Regions from separate parts of the Virgibacillus ainsalahensis genome, predicted to be linked through region 1. Evidence: predicted binding sites of a transcription regulator. Region 1 holds the regulator's gene; each other region holds the start of a gene.
The links. Region 1 encodes LexA, which represses DNA repair genes until DNA is damaged. Its sites were predicted from a motif close to CGAACATATGTTCG; they were not measured.
Positions count from the first base shown of each region.

Region 1 (4,674 bases):
TGATGGTCCTTATCAATATACAATTCTCTAACTACAATATCGCTACTGTTTCCTAATCCGCTTTTCACTTCATCGATATTTTTCTGTAAGCTCTCGGGGAGTTTTTTTCTTTCGATTTGGACTCATTCACTTGTCTTCGTTTATAGCGCATGTTGCTCTCCTCTTGTGGATTTTTTTGTTGCTGATAGTATGAACAGTAACAGGATAGTTTATGAACATATTTATATATAATATAAAGGTATTGATGGATAAAAATTTTTCTGGCTGAATCATTTCATTAATAAACAATGTTGTAAGCGGACTTCTAGCAACATTAATTTCACTGATTTTTTTCTTGAGGCACGATTCATCTGATAAAACCTTTGAAGCACCTGAATTCCTTTTGGTTATACCAATATGGGTTGGAGGTGTATTGACTGGATTGTTCATCTACAAAAGCCAATCTCAGAAGTTTATCTATTTATTTCTATCTATCGTTATCACTTGGCTATCAAACCCCTTGGATTACAGATCGGCTCACTATTCCTATACCACATAAACGTATTAGCCATTTACTTTTTGGATTATAGTCTAAACCTTTTTTAAAATAAAATCCGAGAAAAGGCATTATAAAGGCTGGATTTAGACATGAAGTTGCCATCATTTAAGGATAAATATTCTAAAAGATGAAATGCTATAAATGAACATCCCATTGATAGGCAATACCTATGATTTTTATAGATACATTGATATTGAATAATACTCTGTAGCTTTATACAATTACTAGTATCAGAATACTTTCCTTATTTGTAATATATTGAAAGGGTACACGATAGAATTTTTCTAAAAATAGTTAAGAAATATTAAACGCGCAGTTTTTGACGATTGTTAACAATAACCGTGGTTCGAAATCTCCAAAATATCAACACTTAGGGTTCGTTGAGATGGAGCTGAAAAACAAACCAACCAATTCTGAATTAAATTGGATCCTTCGTTGACTTGATGAATATTGCTGTGGCTTGAGGGGGCGTACGCTCGACAGTAGAACATTGATAAGAGTATTATCCGGGTTGAAAGAGCTAGCAAACGGCCGTTCCACAGTGAGTAATGTGCAGATTTGGAGGGGTTTAGATGAGAGTGTGTTATTAATAATATTCGGGATCCATATCGAGCGGGAATTGGATATATGCAGAATAGACGTAGTATTGGGGACTTAACGCTATGCAGTAAAATGTATAGAAATATGAATACGAGGAGGGTTCTTTATGAAAATAGTAGTTATTGGTTCCGGTGCAATGGGAATGCTCTTTGGCGGCAAACTAGCGCTGCACGGATATGATACTACAATGGTTGATGTTGTTCCAGCTGTTATAGAAAAAATAAATAACCTAGGTTTATATCTAGAAGCTGATGATGGAGACCATTTGATTCCTATCAAGGCTGCGTTTGCAGAAAATATAAAAGAAGATGTAGATTTAGTCATTTTATTTACAAAAACAGTCTATTCAAGATCTGCTTTAGAGTCGGCAAAAAAATTTTTAGGTAGAGATACTTATGTGCTTACTCTTCAAAATGGACTAGGGAATATAGAATTAATCAATGAATATGTCCCAAACGATCACATTATTGTCGGAGTTACAAATCATCCAAGTGATATCAAGAGAATTGGACATATCAGTTCACATGGTTCAGGATATACAAAAATTATGTCCGCAAATGGCAAAGAAAATAAAATGCTATCTATCATTAATGACGCATTTCAAGATGCAGGTCTAAATAGTCAAATTGTTCCAGATATAATGGTATCCATTTGGGAAAAAGTTGCTTTTAATGCAGCAATTAATTCAACTACCGCTGTGTGCAGAATAACATGTGGAGAAATAGCTGTTACTGAACAAGGGAAACATCTTGTTTACACAATTGCAAAAGAAGCTGTTGCAGTTGCAAATGCTCACGGAGTAGCAGCTTCAGAAGAAACAGTTATAAATAATTTAACAACAATATTTAGAATTCATAAAAATCATTTTACATCAATGTCTACAGATATTGTTAACAAAAGGAAAACGGAAAATGAATTCATTAACGGTGGAATTGTAAAAAAAGCTCGAGAAGTAAATGTGGAGGTTCCTTATACTGAGGCATTATATGATTTAATTAGTACAATTGAAAATACATATGACATGCAAAAACTTACTACAGATACTGAAAAGGCTAATTAACCAACTTCGGAAAATAAGATAGAAATAAAGTATTCAAAGCATATTTTGAGAGTTAATGCTTTCAGAAAATTTAAGAATAGAAAACTTATTGTCCATGTGACTGTAGAAATTCAGTACAACTTACTATCGTTTCACTTCTATACATAGAGAAAATAAAAAAGCTGCCTGTCTGGCGGCTTTTTTAATGAATGTTTCGGTATAACCCAATAACCTTTCCAAGAATGGTTACATTATCATAGATTAAAGGGTCCATTGTTGCATTTTCCGGCTGTAGGCGAATATGATCTTTTTCTTTAAAGAAACGCTTAACGGTTGCTTCATTTTCATCGGTCATTGCAACTACAATATCACTGTTTTGTGCTATATTCTGCTGCTTTACAATGACCATATCACCGTTTAAAATGCCTGCTTCTACCATACTGTCACCATCAATAACAAGAATAAATAATTTATCATCAGGACTTGCACTTGAACTAGGTAAGGGGATAAATTCTTCAATATTCTCAACTGCAGTGATTGGGAGACCTGCTGTTACTTTACCAATAACCGGTGCATATCTTGCTTCTTCCTTAGGAATATTACTGTCCTCTGATAAATCCAATACCTCAATTGCTCTTGGTTTGGTAGGATCTCTTCTTATATATCCTTTACTTTCAATTCTTGAAAGATGTCCATGGACCGTAGAGCTGGAAGCAAGACCTACCGCTTCTGCAATTTCACGTACTGAAGGTGGATATCCCTTTTTACTGACTTCATCTTTTATATAATCAAGAATCAGCTGCTGTCTTTTTGAAAGCTTATTCATCTATCAAACACCTCGCACATATAGTATTTATTAATGATAGTTTACCATCTATGTTTCAAAAAAACAAACGTAAGTTCGAGAAAGAGATTGACAGGACCGTATGTTCGTGTATACTATAATCACGACCAGAACAAAGGTTCTAAAACTAATAGGAGGCATGTTGATATGTTTGAAAAAATAACAAAAACAGACGCATTTTATTTAGTTGCATTTATAATAATGTTAGGGTTTTTATACTTTGCTATGATAACCAGTTGATTGTTTATAAGAAGGAGTTTTTGTTGTGAACGTTATAATATATTGCAGGGTCAGTACAAATAAAACAGAGCAGGAAACATCATTGGCCAGACAAAAGCAGGAATTGGAAGATTTGGCGGTTCGTTATAATTTTACAGTAACGGAATGTATAGAAGAACAGGCGAGCGGATATGAGATTGATCGGGAAGGGATTTTTCAAATGCTGGATCACTTCTCTTCCGGTGATGCAGACTGTCTATTAATACAGGATGAGACGAGATTAGGACGTGGAAATACAAAGATCGCCTTATTCCATCAGTTGCAGAAATTAAATATATTAATATATACCGCTATACATGACGGGGAATTAGAATTATCTGAATCAGATTCGATGGTTCTGCAAATCGTCGGTATTGTGGAAGAATATCAACGAAAAATCCATAACGCCAAAATCAGGAGAGGAATGAAAAAAGCAGTCAGTGAAGGATACGATCCAACCAGAAATTTATCTAATCAGGATAAAGCATCTGGAAGAGAACGAATACCTTTCCCTATTGAAGAAGTAGTACGACTAAGAGCAAACGATCTTACATTTGAGGAAATCACAAAAACGTTAAATAACCTTGGATTTTCTGTATCAAAAGCAACTGTGCACCGAAGATTTAAGGAATTTCAAAATACTTGATTCTCATATATAGGAAGGGTAATATAAAAGTTCAGAAATAATTATGATTGAAATATTTCTGAACTTTTTTTGAAATTACGTCTCTATTAAGGAGGTTCCTATCATATGTTATCAAAAGAAAAAATCGAACGGATTAATCAACTGTCAAAAAAGTCAAAGGAAGAAGGGTTGACTGCTAAAGAAAAAGAGGAGCAGAAAGTTCTTCGTGAAGAATATTTAAAAAATGTTCGAAGTTCATTTAAAAACCAGTTTAAATCTATGACAGTAATGGACCCTGAAGGAAATGATGTTACACCTGACAAGGTAAAAGATCTACAGGACCGAAATAAAAAACATTAGAAAATATAGGGTTTAAAGCGTTACCATAATAAATTTATCACACAAGTCTTTTCATAACACTTGTTAAAGACAATGTTTCATTATAAAATAAATATGTGAAAAAATAACAAGTTAAAAATAGTAAAGGAGATAATACATGTCTAACAACATCGAACAGCAATCTATAAATACAATTCGTACATTGTCTATTGATGCAATTGAAAACGCAAACTCAGGCCATCCGGGCTTACCGATGGGAGCTGCACCTATGGCCTATACATTATGGACAGATTTTATGAATCATAATCCAAAGAATTCCAAATGGTTTAACAGAGACCGTTTTGTATTATCTGCGGGTCATGGCTCAATGCTTTTATATAGCTTACTGCATTTATCTGGTTATAATGTCACGATTGATGATCTAAAAGGAT
Region 1 is NZ_AP043943.1:1,619,019-1,623,692, forward strand. Features, by position in the region: gene ACZ427_RS07715 (spore germination protein) at 1-68, opposite strand, end outside; gene ACZ427_RS07720 (hypothetical protein) at 127-429, opposite strand; gene ACZ427_RS07725 (ketopantoate reductase family protein) at 1,245-2,198, shown strand; gene lexA (transcriptional repressor LexA) at 2,380-3,003, opposite strand; gene ACZ427_RS07735 (YneB family resolvase-like protein) at 3,287-3,925, shown strand; gene ACZ427_RS07740 (DUF896 domain-containing protein) at 4,031-4,264, shown strand; gene tkt (transketolase) at 4,401-4,674, shown strand, end outside.

Region 2 (4,674 bases), 1.3 Mb from region 1:
TATGTATAAGGGAATCCGGCTGGCGCTTCCAGCTATTGTAATCATCATGCTTGTCGGGCTAATCATCGGCGCATGGATTGGTGGTGGTATTGTGGCTACAATGATCTATTATGGGCTGCAGCTGATTACGCCTTCCCTTTTTCTACTTACAATCTGTATTATTTGTGCCATTGTCGCACTGGCCATCGGGAGCTCGTGGTCAACGATGGGGACAATCGGTGTTGCTGGAATGGGGATTGGGGCGGCTATGGGCATACCTGCTGCGATGGTTGCAGGTGCTGTTATTTCGGGTGCGTATTTTGGTGATAAAATGTCACCACTCTCCGAAACTACCAATCTCGCATCGGGGCTGACGGAGACGGATTTATTTGAGCATATTAAACATATGATGTATTCAACGGTGCCTGGCCTTGGGATTGCCTTAATTGTTTACTGGTTTATGGGCAGAAATTACGGAAATGCTCCATCGACGGGGCTGAGATTAGCCAGACAGCAGCGGTCATGCAGGAGAACTTCCTGATTTCGCCATGGCTTTTGCTTGTGCCATTGGCTGTTATCGTACTTGTTGCCAGAAAAGTTCCAGCAATCCCGGCATTGCTCGTTGGAATTGTGCTTGGCTTTGTTTGCCAGGTATTTGTTCAAGGTGACACCTTTGCAGATGCAGTCAGTGCCTTGCAGGGCGGATATGTCATGGAAACCGGCAATGCAATGGTTGATAACCTGTTTACCCGCGGCGGTCTTGATTCAATGATGTATACCGTCTCCCTGACTATTGTCGCTTTAACATTTGGTGGCGTGCTGGAGCATACAGGCATGTTAAATGCGATTGTCAGCCAGATTCTGAAACTGGCAAAATCAGCAAAAAGCCTCATTCCGACAACGATTCTATCAAGCTTTGTCACAAACATTACATGCTCTGAGCAATATATCTCGATCGTAATCCCATCACGGATGTTCAGTCATGCATACAAACAGAAAAACCTGCATTCAAAAAATCTATCACGCGCACTTGAGGATGGTGGAACATTGACATCAGTCTTCGTGCCCTGGAATACATGTGGCGTATTTATTTATGGAACCCTCGGCGTCCATGCTTTTCAATACGCACCATACGCCATCCTGAATTTTGCCGTACCAATTATTTCAATTATTCTCGCTTTCGCAGGGTACAGCATTACTTATTTGAAAAAAGAAGAAGTTTAGGTGGGGTCTGTCCCCCGCTGCATTAAAGCGTTAAAGCATTAACGCGGTGGGGGACAGGCCCCCAATCATGGATAAAAACACATGGCGGGAGAATCACCATGTGTTTTGCTTATAACGGAACTAAAGTGACTTCCTTAATGCTTCCACCTTATCCACGCTCAATTTTGTGAGTTTCGCAATATAATCATCAGAAAAGTTTTCCTGGATTAACTTCAGCGCAAATTGTTTCGTCGCTTCTGCTTTACCTAATTCCTTACCCAGTTCTTTTCCCTCTTCTTTCCCAAGTAATTTCCCTTTTTCCATGCCTTCCTTTTCCAGGTCGGCGAAGATTTCAGCAAGTGTTGGTGATGGATTTGATCGTTCAGCCTGCATGTGCCTGAGCCGCCTCCTTTCTTAGAAGTGCCGGTAATGGAAAAGATATTCTGGAACTTTCAAAACTAAAGTGACTTCCTTAATGCTTCCACCTTATCCACGCTCAATTTCGTCAGTTTTGCAATATAATCATCAGAAAAGTTTTCCTGGATTAATTCCAGGGCAAGTTGTTTCATCGCTGCTTCTTTCCCTTTTTCCATGCCTTCCTTTTCCAAATCGGCGAAGATTTCAGCGAGTGTTGGTGATGGATTTGATCGTTCAGCCTGCATGTGTTGGGCCGCCTCCTTTCTTAAAAGTGGGGTAACATCGTCTCTTAATTTCGTTAAAAATGCTGGGATTTGTAATAAATAATCAATGAAATAAATTAATGGAGATATTTGTGTGTGGTTGTAGCCTTGGTGTGTGTCCATGTTTCGTAGCAGCTGGGTCATAAGTTCCCGCTTAAAAAAGTAGCGCTTATCTGCATCTTTCCTGGTCTTACTGGCATAAATTCCTGCGATCACAGCTGCAGCAAAAGGATTGGATGAGCGCTTGAGTTTTTCCAGGTCGTTTTCACGAAATTGATAGGCATTGTACGTGTAATCGACTTCGGTTCCATGGAAAGAATAGTGAAATTGATTGGTATGCTTCGTATTTCCGATATCTGTTAACAGGGCAATTGCATAAATTTCCTTGTCAAATTTATCGTAAAGCCGATAAAAATAGCGAAACATCCGCTTGGAAAATGCCTCGTTAACTTTTCCCTGTACTTCGATGTGGATTAGGATCCATCTTTCTTCGCCATTCTTCAAAAATACTTTCACAATTTGGTCGGCATTATTCCTGCCTTTCTTTTCCTGGATAACCTCCTTATAGAGCTCTTGTTGAAGGAAATCCGGTGATCTGGAATGATCGATTTCCTCATATAATTCAGGAGCAAAAAACAACATAAACTCCTCAAAAAAATCCGCAATCAACTTCTTCCAGAGGCCATCTTCGTCTGGTGAAGTCGTTCCATAATCCGTTGGTTTTTCATGTACCGTGGTTGTTATCATTTTACCACATCCTTCAGAAAATATTAAGTTTATATCTTATTATACACAAACAAACGTTCCTTGTCATTCATTTTAGGGGGCCTGTTTAGGGGGCCTGTCCCCCGCCACATTAAAGCGTTAAAGCATTAAAGCATTAACGCGGTGGGGGACAGGCCCCGCCAATATAAAATTCCTCTTAAGATTTTACATATTTACAGTAATTTTGCGAATTATAAAGTCTAAGTAAACAATCGTAACTTGTATTAGCTTACATTCTGTAAAACAGCATTTCATCCAAATTGATTGGGAAATATATCTATTGTACTATATTTATTATGCTTTCAAAAAGTTATTAATTAATGAGGACATACCATAATGTACATAATGTATCGTCCTTTTGAAGTTAGAAGGAGGAAGGAAAATTGGGAAAATCAAAGTTAATTGGCATCACGCTTGCCTTATTTTTTGTTTTACTGTTGGCTGCATGCGGTAATGGAGAAGAGGAACAGGATAGTGATAATGCAGGTGAAGAGACTACTAGCGTAAGTGAAGCGGTAGAGCATACAATTATAGGTATTGAGCCTGGAGCAGGAGCAATGGGTCTTACACAAACCGCTTTAGAGGAATATGACAGCTTAGCGGGCTGGGAAGTTGTAGAAGGTTCCACTGCAGGTATGTTAACCGAGCTAGATGAGGCAATTAGAAACGAAGAACCAATTGTTGTAGTAGGTTGGAATCCACACTTTATGTTTGCTTCTCATGACTTGAAATATTTAGAGGATCCAAATGGTTCTTTTGGTGAAGAGGAGAACATAAATACCATAACAAGAACGGGTTTAGAAGAGGACATGCCAAATGCTTATGAAATTCTTGACCGTTTCTACTGGGAAGTAGAAGATATGGAAGGAGTTATGCTGGAGGCACAAGATATTCCCATTGAGGAAGCGGCAAGTAATTGGGTAGAAGCGAATCAGGATAAAGTAGATGAATGGACAGAAGGCGTAGAGCGGGTAGATGGAAAAGAAATCGAACTGGTATTAACCCCATGGGATTCTGAACGTGCTTCTGGTCAAGTAATGAAGCTAGTATTAGAAGAACAAGGATTTCAGGTAACATTAACACCTGTCGACCCGGCAATTGTGTTCCAAGCAATAGCAAACGGTGAAGCTGACGCATCGCTTGCTCCATGGCTGCCTGTAACACACGGTGCTTTCTATGAAGAATATAAGGAAGATATAGTTGATTTAGGTCCAAACTTAGAAGGTACAATAATTGGTTTGACTGTACCTGAATATATGGACATTGATTCAATTGAAGATTTACAACCGAAAGAATAATAATATTTCTAATAAGGGGCCTGTCCCCCGTCGCATTAAAGTGTTAAAGCGTTAATGCGGTGGGGGGATCTGGCCCTTTTCTTATGCGCACTTTTGCGGGCAACCCGATTTCTGGCAGGAGGAGACCCTCCGAAACAAGCGAGCTGCCCATCAAATGGAGAGAGCATTACCCGAATCTAATAAAACATCACGCACGGGCCAGTGAACCGCCCGAATCTAATCGTTCATCCCCCTGAAGAGTGCCCGAATAACGGCTCCCCCTCTGCATTTGGTCGTTCATCCCCCTGAAGAGTGCCCGAATGCCGGCTTCCCCTCTGCAATCAGTCGTTCATCCCCCCGAAGAGTGCCCGAATGCCGGCTCCACCTCTGCATTCAGTCGTTCATCCCCCCGATGAGTGACCGAATAACGGCTCCACCTCTGCATTTGGTCGTTCATCCCCCTGAAGAGTGCCCGAATGCCGGCTCCATCTCTGCATTCAGTCGTTCATCCCCATGATGAGTGCCCGAATGCTGGCTCCATCTCTGCATTCAGTCGTTCATCCCCCCGAAGAGTGACGCCTCCAGGCAAGTGATCATCGCCCGAATCTTGCAAAACATCACCACCAGCCGAGCCTGATCGGAACTCTAAGCTCGCTCCAACATCCGACTCAGCGCCATCACTGCCCACTTCGTTACATCAGCCTCAACTTTAATCTGGTTCGCAATTTCCCCCTTATCGATCGTTTCCAGTGACCATAGGAGGTGGGCGA
Region 2 is NZ_AP043943.1:279,535-284,208, forward strand. Features, by position in the region: partial or broken gene nhaC (Na+/H+ antiporter NhaC) at 1-1,203, shown strand, start outside; gene ACZ427_RS01245 (RpnC/YadD family protein) at 1,324-1,575, opposite strand; gene ACZ427_RS01250 (RpnC/YadD family protein) at 1,641-2,609, opposite strand; gene ACZ427_RS01255 (glycine betaine ABC transporter substrate-binding protein) at 3,011-3,925, shown strand; gene nadA (quinolinate synthase NadA) at 4,550-4,674, opposite strand, start outside.
Region 2: ACZ427_RS01250 (RpnC/YadD family protein) is a predicted target of LexA. The motif match lies at 2,656-2,669, and genes of this name have one in related genera.

Region 3 (4,674 bases), 310 kb from region 1:
TGTCTCTACTGTCAATTATATATTGACCATGAATATTACCAATATAACGCCTACCTACTATAAAAATTCGATTACCTTCTCTTTTATCTATAGTTTCTTAAAAATGTTTATTCATTTTAGGGCAGCCTTTACGATGCTGCCCTTCTTTACTGCAAATGGGTTATTAAGAGATTGTTTAAGTTAGCTACCCCTCATCAATAATAATTTTCATCAATTCATCCTCAATCACCTTTCCTTCGTCTTCATCCAGCAGATGATTAATCATAATGGAAAAGATCAGCCTTTCTCCTTTTTTTGTTTCTGTGTAACCGGCTAATGTGCTGACACCGTGAATGGTCCCTGTCTTTGCTTGAACAAGAAGCCCATGCATGCGCTCCCGTAACGTTCCACCAACCATCCAGTCTCCATTTCCAGCAATTGGCAGTGAATGAAGATAAGTAGAAAACCATTCTTTCTGCTGCACTTCATATAAAAGCATGGAAATTTCATTAGGAGGAATTAAATTAAAATGGGAAATTCCCGATCCATCCCTGATTGATATGCTATCCATATCTATTTTGAACTTGGACAGCTCGGCTTTCATAACCTCTATCCCCTTCTCCCAGCTTCCCTTCCCATAAATCACCTTCCCCATTTCTTTTACCAATGCTTCTCCATGTCCGTTATTGCTTTGTTTCATAAAAGGGACAAGCAGCCGGGCAAGAGGAATGGAATATTTATTCAGAAGCATATTTGTTTGCTCTGAAATCCCCCCTGCCCTAACGGTTCCAGACCAGGTAATACCATGCTTCAATAAAGCCTGTTTAAAAAGGTGTAATGCATATGTGGTTGGATTCCATACAGACATCCGTTCTTTTTCAATTTCTCCTTTTAAAGAAATTGTCCCTTTTACGATAACTGTGTTTTCTGCATGTTTCCGCTCCACCAGTAATTCTGCTTCCTTATTTGCAGAAACCGTTACAGCTTCATTAATAATTTGGATATAATCTGTTCCGGGTGATAAATGTACTATTGGTCTTGCCCCAATAGTGTTGCCCGGAATTACTTCCACAATGACAGAGCCAGCATCATAATTCTCATCCGGTGAAACGGTCAAGGCCGAGACCTGTGCACCGTAATGATATTGTTCATCATTCCAATTAAGATCCGCAGATAATCGTACATTATCATACCATGTATCATCCGCTAAGATGTCCCCTTCAATTGAGATGATGCCTTTAGACTGAATTTCATTGGCGAATTTCTCTAAGTCTTCCGGCATTAATGTAGGATCACCTTTTCCTTTTAAATAGAGATTTCCTTCCAATTTATTTCCTTTTACCTCTCCATTTGTCCGGATCTCGGTTGAGAAAGTGTAATCTTCGCCAAGTACAGAAATTGCAGCCGCTGCTGTCAGTAATTTCAGATTTGAGGCGGGGCTGAAGCGCGTATTTCCCATATGGTCATATCTTTTCTCTCCGGTTAATGCCGAACGGATACTGATGCCAATCAGTTCTCCCCTTAGTTTCTCCTCCGTTTTTATATACTGATCAAGTTGTGCTTTCACTATATATTACTCCTCTGTTTGAAATAGTTATTTTTTCATCCCCGTTTATGTCTGTTTTTCCTTTCCTTCCTATTTCAACAAAGCATGGATCGATTCCTTTGTTATAGAGCATTTTCTTTAGTAAAAGCCGCGTGTTTGAAAAAACTTTATAAATATGTACATATAGGCTGAATTATTTGGAATGATACTATAGAGAGCCTATCGAAGCTCAAAAAATTTATTGGAGGTTGTTAACCATGGCACAACAGAATCCACAACAGCAATTTCAGCAAGCTCAACAACAGGTACAGCAGGCGCAGCAAGCTGTGCAACAGGCTCAGTCAAGCGCGGATCCGCAGCAGCTGCAACAAGCTCAACAGCAACTGCAGCAAGCGCAGCAAGGGTTGCAAAACGCTCAAAATCAGGCAGGAGCTAACTCTCCACAGGCTGCACAATTCCAGCAAGCTCAACAGCAATTACAGCAGGCTCAGCAACAGCTGCAGCAGGCTCAACAGAACCAAAATCAGCAATAGCATTAACGGGAGCCTCCACGTGGGGCTCCTTATTTGGCAGAAAACTTTCTTACTGCATAAGTACGGGCTTTGACAGCCTATAGGTAGTTTCAAGAAACCCGGGAATAGATCAATGGAGGTTTTCGATATGGCAGAACAGAATCCACATCAGCAGATCCAACAGGCTACCCAACAAGTCCAACAGGCTCAAGACAACATTCAGCAGGCAAAAGACACTGCAGACCCAGAGCAATTGCAACAGGCCATCCAACAATTGACGCAAGCTGAACAAGTATTGCAGGATGCTCAGGATCAATCAGGAGCCAGCGCATTAGAGAATCCACAATTTCAGCAAACACAGGAACAATTGCATAATGCACGACAGGAAATTCAACAATACAAGCAGCATAATCATTTTTAGCAACAACAGGGGCTCCACAAGGGGCTCTTTTTATTTAAACGATATTTTCCAATACAGAATCTTTCTTCTTAGAATTACTTTTTATCAAGCCTTTATGGAGATAAAGCTTTAGCCCGAGCTCATGCAGTAAGCCAAGAATAAATTTCCATTGCTAAATTTATCCCGGTTGCATACAATAAGAACAAACGTTCCTTTTAGGTGGTGAATAGTAATGGATTATTCTTCGTACCCGCGAAATGATGTACTTTGTATTGATATGCGTTCATTCTATGCAAGTGTTGAAGCTGTTAAACTGGGACTTAATCCAATGAAAACAATGCTTGCGGTGGTAGGCGATCCAAATCGATCCGGGAGTATTGTCCTGGCCGCATCGCCACAATTAAAAAGAAAATATGGAATCAGTAATGTAAGTCGATTTTTCGAGCTGCCAGATGACCCTGACATTCACATTGTTCCCGCTCATATGGCTGATTATCTTCATGTTTCCGTTGAAATCATAAAGCTTCTTAATCAGTATGTACCAAAAGAAGCAATCCATCCCTATTCTGTTGATGAAGTATGGGTCACAGTCAACGGACTGCAGCGACTTTTTGGTAATCGCTGGAAGATAGCCAGACAAATGAAGCAGGATATTCTGGAAAACTTCGGGATTACTTCTTCCATCGGTATTGGCGATAATAAATTTCTAGCAAAAGTGGTCATGGACCTGCATGCGAAAAAAGCGGGTATTGCAGAATGCACATATGAGGATGTAGAAGAAAAGCTCTGGCCCTCCCCCATTGAAGAAATCTGGGGAATCGGCAGCCGGATGAAACGCAACCTGAATCGAATGGGGATTGTGACCCTCGGACAGCTTGCAAAATTCAACATGGATCATCTGAAAAAGCGATTTGGCATCATGGGTGAACAACTGTATTGGCATGCATGGGGGATTGATTTAAGCCCTGTTTTCGGTAACTTTACAAAAACAGAACAAAAAGGATTCGGTCATGGAATTTCCTTACTTCGGGATTACTCGAAGGAAGAGGCTGCAGTCTGTATCCTTGACCTCTGTGAAGAAGTATGCCGCAGAGCACGAACGGCAAATAAACAAGGAAAAACCATCCACCTTGGCATCTCCTACTCTACAGAAACCAGGGGAGGGTTTTCCCGTTCCAGATCCACTGAAATCCCAACCAATGTCACGATGGATGTCTATCATATATGCATGCAGCTTTTCCAAAAATTTTACGATGGGAAAAGTAACATTAGACATGTCTATGTCACCTTGGATAACCTGTTTGAAAAAGGTGAAACACAACTGGATTTATTTGAAGACAGAGCTAAGAAAAACGATATCGGCTATGTCATGGATGCCATTCGTGACAAATTCGGATCAACAGCGATATTAAGAGCCAGTAGTTATACGGAGGCAGGGATTACGCTGGAGCGGAGTAAGAAGATTGGCGGGCATTATGCGTGAAGAGAACTCTCTTCTCTTGTATAATTAAGGATTATCTGTAATGCCAATCAGTCGTAAAGAATAACAGAAATGTAATGTAACCACAAGAAAGGAAAAGCCGGTGATCGGCCGACTTTTCCCGGAGTGATATTCATGGGCCTAAATCTCTACAAGACTTGTATTGATTACTATTATGTTTATGTATAAAAAAACAAATTGAACCGGCGTATACACCAATCAATCTGCACATTTCTCTAGCATTGCTAGACTGCTTGCTTATATCTTCTGAAAATAGACTTTTATACAGCCTGCCAGCATACATTTACATATATTCATACTAACCAGAATGCCCACTGCATATAAATGTAAGGGATCATACTTATCTGAAATCTTTGAAAGAATGGAGGCTTTCTGTTGAAAGATATAACTGCTATTCTTCTTCATTATTCTGACAAGAAAGCACTGTATAAAGCTTTAAACTCTTTAAAGGAAATTAATACCAGACTAAAATCTGTTCTCGTTTTTCAAGAGGAAAAAATAAATTTAAAAATGATGCATACGTTTGACTGGATTGACCATATAGAGTCTATTACCGTCGAAGATAAGAACCCAGGAAAAACATTACATACGAATCTTCATAAAATAAACAGTCCCTATGTGTTATTTCTTCACCATACAGATTACCTTTCTCCTGCTATTCGTATCGATACGCTTCAAATCTCCCATCCACGAATGATCTTAGAGACCCTCTATCACAACCAAAACATTGCTATCC
Region 3 is NZ_AP043943.1:1,308,528-1,313,201, reverse strand. Features, by position in the region: gene dacB (D-alanyl-D-alanine carboxypeptidase/D-alanyl-D-alanine endopeptidase) at 185-1,546, opposite strand; gene ACZ427_RS06150 (hypothetical protein) at 1,783-2,058, shown strand; gene ACZ427_RS06145 (hypothetical protein) at 2,186-2,458, shown strand; gene ACZ427_RS06140 (DNA polymerase IV) at 2,670-3,920, shown strand; gene ACZ427_RS06135 (glycosyltransferase family 2 protein) at 4,314-4,674, shown strand, end outside.
Region 3: ACZ427_RS06140 (DNA polymerase IV) is a predicted target of LexA. The motif match lies at 2,637-2,650, and genes of this name have one in related genera.